3 regions of the Streptomyces sp. NPDC057271 genome follow, and region 3 is predicted to be linked to each of the others. Evidence: riboswitches for the same ligand, from Rfam matches in the RefSeq annotation. Region 3 holds a riboswitch; each other region holds the start of a gene.
What was found. Region 3 has a riboswitch for thiamine pyrophosphate ahead of thiC (phosphomethylpyrimidine synthase ThiC). Riboswitches for the same ligand answer to the same signal wherever they lie in the genome.

Region 1 (3,269 bases), on a different contig from region 3:
CGGCCTCCTCCTGACGCGGGTCGAGCTGCGCCCACAGGCCGCCGACGGTCCTGACGACCACGGCGTAGTTGAAGAAGACGTGCGCGAGGAGGATCGCCCAGACGGTGGTGTCCAGGCGCACCCCCCACAGCTCGTCGAGGAGCCCGCCGCGGCCGACGAGCGCCAGGAAGGCCGTACCGACCATGACGGTCGGCATCACGAAGGGCACGGTGACGACCGCGCGCAGCAGACCCTTGCCGGGGAAGTCGAAGCGCGCGAAGACGTACGCGCCGGGCAGCGCGATCAGCAGGGTCAGCGCGGTGGAGGCGAGCGCCTGCCAGAGCGTGAACCAGAGGACGTCGAGGATCTCCGGCCGGCTGAGCGTCTCGCCGAACCGGTCGAACCGCCAGGCGCCGTCGGACCGCAGCCCCCGCTCGACGATGGAGACGACGGGCCAGGCGAAGAAGAGGGTGAAGAAGGCGACGGGCACGACCATCAGGCCGAGCCGCGCCGCGCTTCCCCGGCGGTCGGACCGCTTACGGACTACTTCAGGACGAGCGAGGACCACGACTGGATCCACTGGTCACGCTTCTCGGCGATCTTCTCGGGCGCCATGGTCTGCGGCTTGTCGATGACCACGCCGTGCTTGGTGAAGAGCTCGGGCAGCCGGGCGCCCTCGGTCACCGGGTTGACGAACATCTGCAGCGGCATGTCCTCCTGGAACTTCTTCGAGATCAGGAAGTCGATGAGCGCCTTGCCGCCCTCGGGGTTCTTCGCGCCGTTCAGCAGTCCGGCGAACTCGATCTGCCGGAAGCAGGTGCCGGTGGAGACGCCGGTCGGCGCGTCCTTCGGCTGCGGCTCGGAGTAGAGGACCTCGACCGGCGGGCTGGAGGCGTAGGAGACGACCAGCGGCCGGTCTCCCTTGGCCTGCCGGCCGCCGGCCGAGCCGGAGAACTCCTGGTTGTAGGCGAGCTCCCAGCTGTCGACGGTCTTCACGCCGTTGGCCTTGAGCTTCTTCCAGTAGTCCTGCCAGCCCCCGTCGCCGTACCGGGCGGCCGTGCCGAGGAGGAAGCCGAGGCCGGGAGAGGACCTCTCCGGGTTCTCGACCACGAGCAGGTCCTTGTACTCCGGCTTGGCCAGGTCGTCGAAGGTCTGCGGGGGCGCGAGCTTCTTGTCGGCGAAGTACTTCTTGTCGTAGTTGACGCAGATGTCACCGGTGTCGATCGGGGTGACCCGGTGCTCCTTGTCGATCTTCGCCTCGGCGGCGACGGCGTCCAGGCCCTTGGCCTCGTACGGCACGAAGATGCCGTTGTCGAGCGCGCGGGAGAGCAGGGTGTTGTCGACGCCGAAGAAGACGTCGCCCTGCGGGGAGCCCTTGGTCAGGATCTCCTTGTTGACGGCCACGCCGGCGTCGCCGCTCTTGAGGACCTTGACCGTGAAGCCGGTCTGCTCGGTGAACTCCGCCAGGACCTCCTTGGAGGCGCTGAAGGAGTCGTGGCTCACGAGGGTCACGGTCTTCGGCGCGGGCTCACCGCTCTTGCCCGCGGCGCCTCCGCCGTCCTCGGTGCCGCACGCGGCGAGCGCGGTGACGCCCAGCGCGGCGGCCACGCCGGTGGCGACCATCTTCTTGGTGTTCACGGAAAAGTCCTCCTGGGTGTGACCAGGAAGAGACGCGGCCCTGCCCACCCGAAGGTGGGCAGGGCGCAACAGCTCGAGTTGCGACCGAACTTCCTACCCAGAATGACCTGGGCAAGGTTCAGAGGGTCTGCGGTCCGGTGACCGCACTCTCAGCGCTGTGGCGCTCCCCTGTCGGAATATGGAGATGTGTTCGAGCACAGACTACAAGGTCAGCGCTCCGACGCCGCGAGCTGTCCACAGGCACCGTCGATCTCCTGGCCGCGGGTGTCACGGACGGTGACGGGGACACCATGGGCGGCGATGGCCTCGACGAAGGCCTTCTCGTCCTCGGGCCGGGACGCGGTCCACTTCGACCCGGGCGTCGGGTTCAGCGGGATCAGGTTCACATGGACCCTCTTGCCCTTGAGCAGCCGCCCGAGGAGGTCGCCCCGCCATGCCTGGTCGTTGATGTCACGGATCAGGGCGTACTCGATGGAGATCCGGCGACCGGACTTCTCGGCGTACTCCCAGGCGGCGTCGAGGACCTCGCGGACCTTCCAGCGTGTGTTGACGGGCACGAGGGTGTCGCGCAGCTCGTCGTCGGGCGCGTGGAGCGAGACGGCGAGCCGGCACTTGAAGCCCTCGTCGGCGAAGCGCAGCATGGCGGGCACGAGGCCGACGGTGGAGACGGTGATGCCGCGCTGCGAGAGACCGAGCCCGTCCGGCTCGGGGTCGGTGAGGCGGCGGACCGCGCCGACGACCCGCTTGTAGTTGGCGAGCGGCTCGCCCATGCCCATGAAGACGATGTTGCTGAGCCGCGCCGGTCCCCCGGGCACCTCGCCGTCGCGCAGGGCGCGCATCCCGTCGACGATCTGATGCACGATCTCGGCGGTCGACAGGTTCCGGTCGAGCCCGGCCTGGCCGGTGGCGCAGAACGGGCAGTTCATCCCGCAGCCGGCCTGTGAGGAGATGCACATGGTGACCCGGTCGGGGTAGCGCATGAGCACGGACTCGACGAGCGTGCCGTCGTGCAGCTTCCACAGGGTCTTACGGGTGGTGTCGTCGTCGCACGAGATGTGCCGGACCACGGACATCAGGTCGGGCAGCAGCTCCCCCTGCAGCTTCTCGCGGGAGGAGGCGGGAATGTCGGTCCACTCGGCGGGATCGTGGGCGTACCGCGCGAAGTAGTGAGTGGACAGCTGCTTGGCGCGGAACGGCTTCTCGCCGATCGCGGCGACGGCCTCCTTGCGCTCGGCGGGCGTGAGGTCGGCAAGGTGCCGCGGCGGCTTCTTGGCTCCGCGGGGGGCGACGAAAGTGAGTTCTCCGGGCTTGGGCATGGTGGTACCAGTGTCGCAGACGCGCGAGCGTGACCTGGGGCCGCGGCGCTCGGGCCGGCAGGACCGCGCCGGAGGCGGCGCGGGGGCCGGCTCCTGAGGTCGGAGCGTGTCAGGAGTGGTCGCGCTTGAGGGAGTCCTTGATGCCCTCGGCGCGTTCGCGGACGCTCTTCACCGTCTCGCGGAACTTGGCCTTCGCCTGGTCGGTCCTGCCCTCGCTCTCCCGTCGTTCGTTGCCGGTGAACTTTCCGGTGACCTCCTTGAACTTGCCCTTGGCCTTGTCCATGGCGTTGCTCATCGTCTGATCCCTTCAGTGGCCCATCGGCTTACGTCCACGCT
Region 2 (3,269 bases), on a different contig from region 3:
GTGCCCCGCGTACTGGACGAAGCGGCCGAACTGCTCGGACCAGAAGTACGGCACCGGGTCGTAGACCCCGGGGGTCTCGCCGATGATGTCGGCCGCGACGGTACGGGGGCCCTGGAGCGCGTTGTCCCAGTGGTGGACCAGGAGCCGGGTGCCGTAGCGGGCGGAGGGGAACGAGGCGCAGTCGCCGACGGCGTACACGTCGGGCAGCGAGGTGCGCAGCCGGTCGTCGGCGGTGACGGAGCCGTCGGCGTCGAGGGCGATGCCGGAGCCGGCGAGCCAGCGGGTGGCGGGCCGGGCGCCGATGCCGACGACGACCGCGTCGGCGGGCAGCCGCCGGCCGTCGGCCAGGTGGACCGTGCCGGGTTCGATCCGGTCCACGCGCGCGTGGGTCAGGAGTTCGGCGCCGCTCTCCTCGTACCAGCGGGTCATCGGGGCGGAGACCTCGACGGGCAGCGCGCCGGCGAGCGGGCGGTCGGCGGCCTCGACGACGGTGACCGCGCAGCCCGCCTCGCGCGCGGCGGTGGCGAACTCGGCGCCGATCCAGCCGGCGCCCACCACCACGATGTCGTGCCGCCGCTCCAGGACGGGCTTGAGGCGGGCGGCGTCGTCGAGGGTGCGGAGCAGATGGACCCCGGGCACACCCTCGGTGCCGGGCAGGGTGACGGGCTCGGCGCCGGTGGCGACGACCAGCACGTCGTACGGGACGGGCCCGGCCTCCGTGTCGACCTCGTGGGCGTCGGCGCGCAGCCCGGTCACGTCGAGGCCGAGACGCAGGTCGATGGAGAGCGCCTCGAAGTCGACGTCGAAGGCCGAGTCCTCGGCCTTGCCGAGGAGGACCGCCTTGGAGAGGGGCGGGCGGTCGTAAGGCTGGTGGGGCTCGGCCCCGATGAGGGTGACCGCACCGGTGAAGCCCTGCTCGCGCAGGGCGACGGCGGTCTGCACCCCCGCCATCCCGGCGCCCACGACGACGACCCGCTGCTGTGCCTGCTTCTGCTCGCTCACCCGATCACCTTACGTATCTGACAGACTGTCAGGAAGACTGCTGCTCCACGACACTGGTGCCGGAGCCCTCCTGGGACTCCCATGCCCAGCTCTCCTCCAGCCGAACGCGGCCGTCGGGCAGCTCCACGACGGTGGAGACGCAATGCCCGGAAGAGGTCGATCCGTCCTGCTTCAACTGCACATAGCGGAAGTCGAGCCGGTCCCCCGCGCGCGTGCCGACGAGATTCCCGCGGACCACGTCCCCACCCGCGTACTCGGCCCAGATCCGGCCGTCCTCCTCGTGGTACACGAACCGGGTACGCGTCCCGACCTGACCGGGGGCCTGGTCGGCGACGGGAACGAGGACGAGTCCGTCGAGGGATCGAGAGCCCGGGGCGGAGCCCGTCGGTCGAGGGTGGTGGTGGGAGACGGGAGGGAGGGGCACGGAGGCTCCCTTACTGGGCGTCGGGGGCGGGGGTTACGCTGACCGTCAACGTAGAGCACTCGCGGGAGCCCGGACGCACCGGGCTGAGAGGGAGGCTGGCCGGCCTCCGACCGTACGAACCTGATCCGGGTCATGCCGGCGAAGGGAGGGGCTGGACGCCCATGTCGCGTACACGCAGTACCCCTGACGTTCTCGTCGTCGGGGGCGGAATCATCGGCCTGGTCACGGCCTGGCGGGCCGCGCAGCGCGGGCTGAGCACCACGGTCGTGGACCCCGGGCCGGGCGGCGGGGCCGCCCGGGTGGCGGCCGGGATGCTGGCCGCCGTCACCGAACTCCACTACGGCGAGGAGACCCTGCTCGCCCTCAACCTCGCCTCCGCGCGCCGCTATCCGGAGTTCGTCGCCGAACTCCGGGACGCCACGGGGCACGACGTCGGCTACCGCGCATCCGGGACGCTCGCCGTCGCGCTCGACGCCGACGACCGGGCGCATCTGCGCGAACTGCACGCCCTGCAGATCCGTTGCGGCCTGGAGTCGGTGTGGCTCAGCGGGCGCGACTGCCGGCGCCTGGAGCCGATGCTGGCGCCGGGGGTGCGCGGCGGGCTCAGGGTCGACGGCGACCACCAGGTCGACCCACGCCGACTCGCCGCCGCGCTGGTCACCGCCTGCGAGCGGGCCGGGGTGGTCTTCCACCGGGATCTCGCCGAGCGGCTGACGGTGGTACGGGACCGGGCCACGGGCGTGGTGCTCGCGGACGGCTCCCCCCTGGAGGCCGACCAGGTGGTGCTGGCCGCGGGCAGCCTGAGCGGCCGGCTCGCGGGCGTACCGCGGGACGTCCTGCCGCCGGTACGTCCCGTCAAGGGCCAGGTGCTGCGCCTCACCGTGCCGCGTGCCCTCGCCCCGTTCCTGTCCCGGACCGTCCGCGCCGTCGTCCGCGGCAGCCACGTCTACCTGGTGCCCCGCGAGAACGGGGAGCTGGTGGTCGGCGCCACCAGCGAGGAGCTGGGCTGGGACACCACCGTGACGGCGGGCGGGGTCTACGAGCTGCTCCGGGACGCCCACGAACTCGTACCCGGCCTCACCGAGCTGCCGCTCACCGAGACACTGGCGGGTCTGCGGCCCGCCTCCCCCGACAACGCGCCTCTGCTCGGCCCGACCGCGCTGCCCGGCCTCCAGCTGGCCACCGGGCACTACCGCAACGGGGTCCTGCTCACGCCGGTCACCGGCGACGTCATGGCCGAGCTGCTCACCACGGGCGTGCTTCCGGACGAGGCCCGCCCCTTCACTCCCCGCCGCTTCTCCCCCGTACGTCAGGAGCAGCCCGTATGAACGTCTCGACGAACAGCTCGACCGACACGTCGACGAACACCTCGGCCAGCGTCTCCGTCAACGGCGAGGCACGTGTCCTCGCCGCGCCCACGACCCTCGACACCCTGGTGGCGACGCTGACGGCCGCGCCGTCGGGTGTGGCCGCGGCCGTCAACGAGACGGTCGTGCCGCGCAGCCAGTGGTCCGCGACCGTCCTCGGCGAGGGCGACCGGGTCGAGATCCTCACCGCCGTACAGGGAGGCTGAGCGCGATGTCCGACGACACCTTCCTCCTCGCCGGCACGGAGCTCACCTCACGGCTGATCATGGGCACCGGCGGGGCGCCCAGCCTGGACGTGCTCGAACGCTCGCTGGCCGTCAGCGGCACGGAGCTGACGACGGTCGCCATGCGCCGTCTGGACCCGACCGTCCAGGGCTCGGTCCTCTCCGTCCTGAACCGGCTCTCGATCCGTGTCCTGCCGAACACCGCGGGCTGCTTCACGGCGGGCGAGGCGGTCCTCACCGCCCGTCTGGCCC
Region 3 (3,269 bases):
TCATCGAGCAGAACTTCGGACCGCACATCGAACAGAAGTGCGCGGTCTTCGCGGGCTCCGCCGGCAGCGTCTCGTCGTGGAACTCGCGGGCGGTGTCCGGGTCGAGCGCCAGGTTGAACTGGTCCTCCCAGCGGAACTCGAACCGCGCGTCCGACAGCGCGTCGTCCCACTCCTGCGCCCCCGGGTGCCCCTTGGCCAGGTCGGCCGCGTGCGCCGCGATCTTGTACGTGATGACACCGGTCTTCACGTCATCGCGGTTGGGCAGGCCCAGGTGCTCCTTGGGCGTGACGTAGCAGAGCATCGCCGTACCCCACCAGGCGATCATCGCGGCGCCGATGCCCGAGGTGATGTGGTCGTACGCCGGGGCGACGTCCGTGGTGAGCGGGCCGAGCGTGTAGAACGGCGCCTCCTCGCAGATCTCCTGCTGGAGGTCGATGTTCTCCTTGATCTTGTGCATCGGGACGTGGCCCGGGCCCTCGATCATCGTCTGCACGTTGTGGCGCTTGGCGATCGTGTTCAGCTCGCCGAGCGTGCGCAGTTCAGCGAACTGCGCCTCGTCGTTGGCGTCGGCGATGGAGCCGGGCCGCAGCCCGTCGCCCAGCGAGTACGTGACGTCGTACGTCGCCAGGATCTCGCAGAGCTCCTCGAAGTTCGTGTAGAGGAAGTTCTCCTTGTGGTGCGCCAGGCACCAGGCGGCCATGATCGAGCCGCCGCGCGAGACGATGCCTGTCTTGCGACGGGCCGTCAGCGGCACGTACGGCAGCAGCACGCCGGCGTGGACCGTCATGTAGTCGACGCCCTGCTCGGCCTGCTCGATGACGGTGTCCTTGTAGATCTCCCAGGTCAGCTCCTCGGCCTTGCCGTCGACCTTCTCCAGCGCCTGGTAGAGCGGCACGGTGCCGATCGGCACGGGGGAGTTGCGCAGCACCCACTCGCGCGTGGTGTGGATGTTGCGGCCGGTGGAGAGGTCCATGACCGTGTCGGCGCCCCACTTGGTCGCCCAGGTCATCTTCTCCACCTCCTCCTCGATGGAGGAGGTGACGGCGGAGTTGCCGATGTTGGCGTTGACCTTCACCAGGAACCGCTTGCCGATGATCATCGGCTCGATCTCCGGGTGGTTGACGTTGACCGGAAGGACAGCCCGACCTGCCGCGATCTCCTCCCGTACGACCTCGGGGGAGACGTTCTCGCGGATCGCGACGTACTCCATCTCCGGGGTGATCTCGCCCCGGCGGGCGTACGCGAGCTGGGTCACGGCCTGGCCGTCACGGCCCCGGCGGGGCTGGCGGGGACGGCCGGGGAAGACCGCGTCGAGGTTCTTCAGGCCTCCGCGCGGCGAGGTGTGCTTGATGCCGTCGTCCTCGGGGCGGACCGGGCGACCGGCATACTCCTCCGTGTCACCCCGCGCGATGATCCAGTTCTCGCGCAGCGGCGGAAGGCCGCGGCGTACGTCGGTGTCGATGGTGGGGTCGGTGTACGGACCGGACGTGTCGTACAGCGTCACGTCCTTGCCGTTGGTGAGGTGCACCTGGCGGACGGGCACCCGGAGGTCGGGGCGCGAGCCCTCGACGTACCCCTTGTGCCAGCCCGGCTTGCGCTCGTCCAGGCCGGCGTTCTCGCTGGTGGCAGGCGTGCGTGCATCCTGAATGGTCATGAGACCGATCTCCCTACGCCGGCATTACCCGGTAACAGGTTCGGCGGTCGGCGCAGCCTCCTCCCGTACGTACATCGGTACGCGCGTACGGTGATCAGCGCCCTCTCAGCCCGGTGCTCCGAGCTCCCGCGTGTGCAAAGGTGGCACCACGCTAGCGTCAACCCGGCCGTGCTGAACAGTGGGCCCCCATCGTTCTTGCGATGATCGGTCGGTGACTTCCTCGCAGCAGAACCCGGAACCCGACGGCCACGACGGACACGGCGACGTCGGTCACGGACCTGGCGACGTCGGTCACGGGCACGGCCACACCCACAGCCATGGACCCGCCGCGCCCGTCTCCCGGCATCTACGCAGAGTCATCGCGGCCGTCCTGATCCCGTTCGCCACGGCCGTCGTGGTCGGGCTCGTCGTCCTATGGCCCGGCGGCGCCCCGGAGCACGAACGCACCGGCGTCGGCTTCGACCGGCAGACCTACCAGGGCAAGGTCACCTCGGTCGAGCAGGTCGACTGCCAGGACGTGAACGCCGGTCAGGTACCGCCGACCGGGGACGTCTCGACGCCCCAGGGGCGCGAGGCGGTCAACGCGCAGCAGGGGCAGTGCGAGAAGGCGACGATCGAGGTCACGAGCGGTCCGGACCAGGGCCGTACCTTCACCGAGATCGTGCAGCCCGACGCGCCGCGCCAACTGGACGAGGGACAGGGCGTGGTGGTGGCGTACGCGCCGGACGCCCCCCGCGATCTGCAGTACTCGGTGACGGATGTGAACCGGAAGGTTCCGCTGACGGTCCTCGCCCTGATCTTCGCGCTCGTGGTCGTGCTCGTCGGCCGGATGCGCGGAGTGATGGCGCTGATCTCGCTCGCGGTGAGCTTCCTGATCCTGACCTTCTTCATCCTGCCGGCGATTCTCGAGGGCTCGAATCCGCTGGTGGTCGCGGTGGTCGGGTCGAGCGCGATCATGCTGATCGCTCTCTACATGTGCCACGGCCTGTCGGCCCGTACGTCGGTCGCGGTCCTCGGGACACTGATCTCGCTGCTGCTGATCGGTCTCCTCGGCTCGTACTTCGTCAGCTGGGCGTCACTGACCGGGAACACCGACGACTACACCGGCCTGATCCACGGTCTCTACCCGGAAATCGACATGTCGGGTCTGCTGCTGGCCGGCATCATCATCGGTTCGCTCGGTGTCCTCGACGATGTGACGGTGACGCAGACCTCGTCGGTGTGGGAGCTGCACCAGGCCGATCCCCGCATGGGGCGGCGCGCGCTGTACCGGGCCGGGATCCGGATCGGCCGCGACCACATCGCGTCCGTGGTGAACACGCTGGTACTGGCGTACGCCGGTGCGGCCCTGCCCCTGCTGCTGCTCTTCTCCATCGCTCAGAGCAGCGTGGGGACGGTGGCCAACAGCGAACTGGTCGCGCAGGAGATCGTCCGCACGCTGGTGGGATCGATCGGGCTGGTCGCCTCGGTCCCGCTCACCACCGCTCTCGCGGCCCTGGTGGTCTCCGCCGACCGGCCGGGCGGCGTGGGGAAGCCTGCGGCCAGGGGTGGTCGCCGCCGCCGCGCAAAATGACGGTCGGCCGGGGTAGCGGCCGGGGCGGGCTGCTCAGCCGGG

Region 1: another riboswitch for thiamine pyrophosphate. It lies ahead of ACFUJR_RS03330 (thiamine ABC transporter substrate binding subunit); the one in region 3 lies ahead of thiC (phosphomethylpyrimidine synthase ThiC).
Region 2: another riboswitch for thiamine pyrophosphate. It lies ahead of thiO (glycine oxidase ThiO); the one in region 3 lies ahead of thiC (phosphomethylpyrimidine synthase ThiC).

The regions. Positions count from the first base shown of each region.
Region 1 covers NZ_JBHUYJ010000004.1:128,141-131,409, reverse strand. Annotated here, with positions in the region: gene ACFUJR_RS03335 (ABC transporter permease) at 1-475, opposite strand, end outside; gene ACFUJR_RS03330 (thiamine ABC transporter substrate binding subunit) at 523-1,602, opposite strand; TPP riboswitch at 1,690-1,797, opposite strand; gene rlmN (23S rRNA (adenine(2503)-C(2))-methyltransferase RlmN) at 1,827-2,933, opposite strand; gene ACFUJR_RS03320 (CsbD family protein) at 3,043-3,228, opposite strand.
Region 2 covers NZ_JBHUYJ010000060.1:19,780-23,048, forward strand. Annotated here, with positions in the region: gene ACFUJR_RS24870 (NAD(P)/FAD-dependent oxidoreductase) at 1-951, opposite strand, end outside; gene ACFUJR_RS24875 (hypothetical protein) at 1,031-1,426, opposite strand; TPP riboswitch at 1,478-1,590, shown strand; gene thiO (glycine oxidase ThiO) at 1,588-2,754, shown strand; gene thiS (sulfur carrier protein ThiS) at 2,751-2,999, shown strand; gene ACFUJR_RS24890 (thiazole synthase) at 3,005-3,269, shown strand, end outside.
Region 3 covers NZ_JBHUYJ010000024.1:74,006-77,274, forward strand. Annotated here, with positions in the region: gene thiC (phosphomethylpyrimidine synthase ThiC) at 1-1,654, opposite strand, end outside; TPP riboswitch at 1,648-1,794, opposite strand; gene ACFUJR_RS14440 (YibE/F family protein) at 1,866-3,227, shown strand.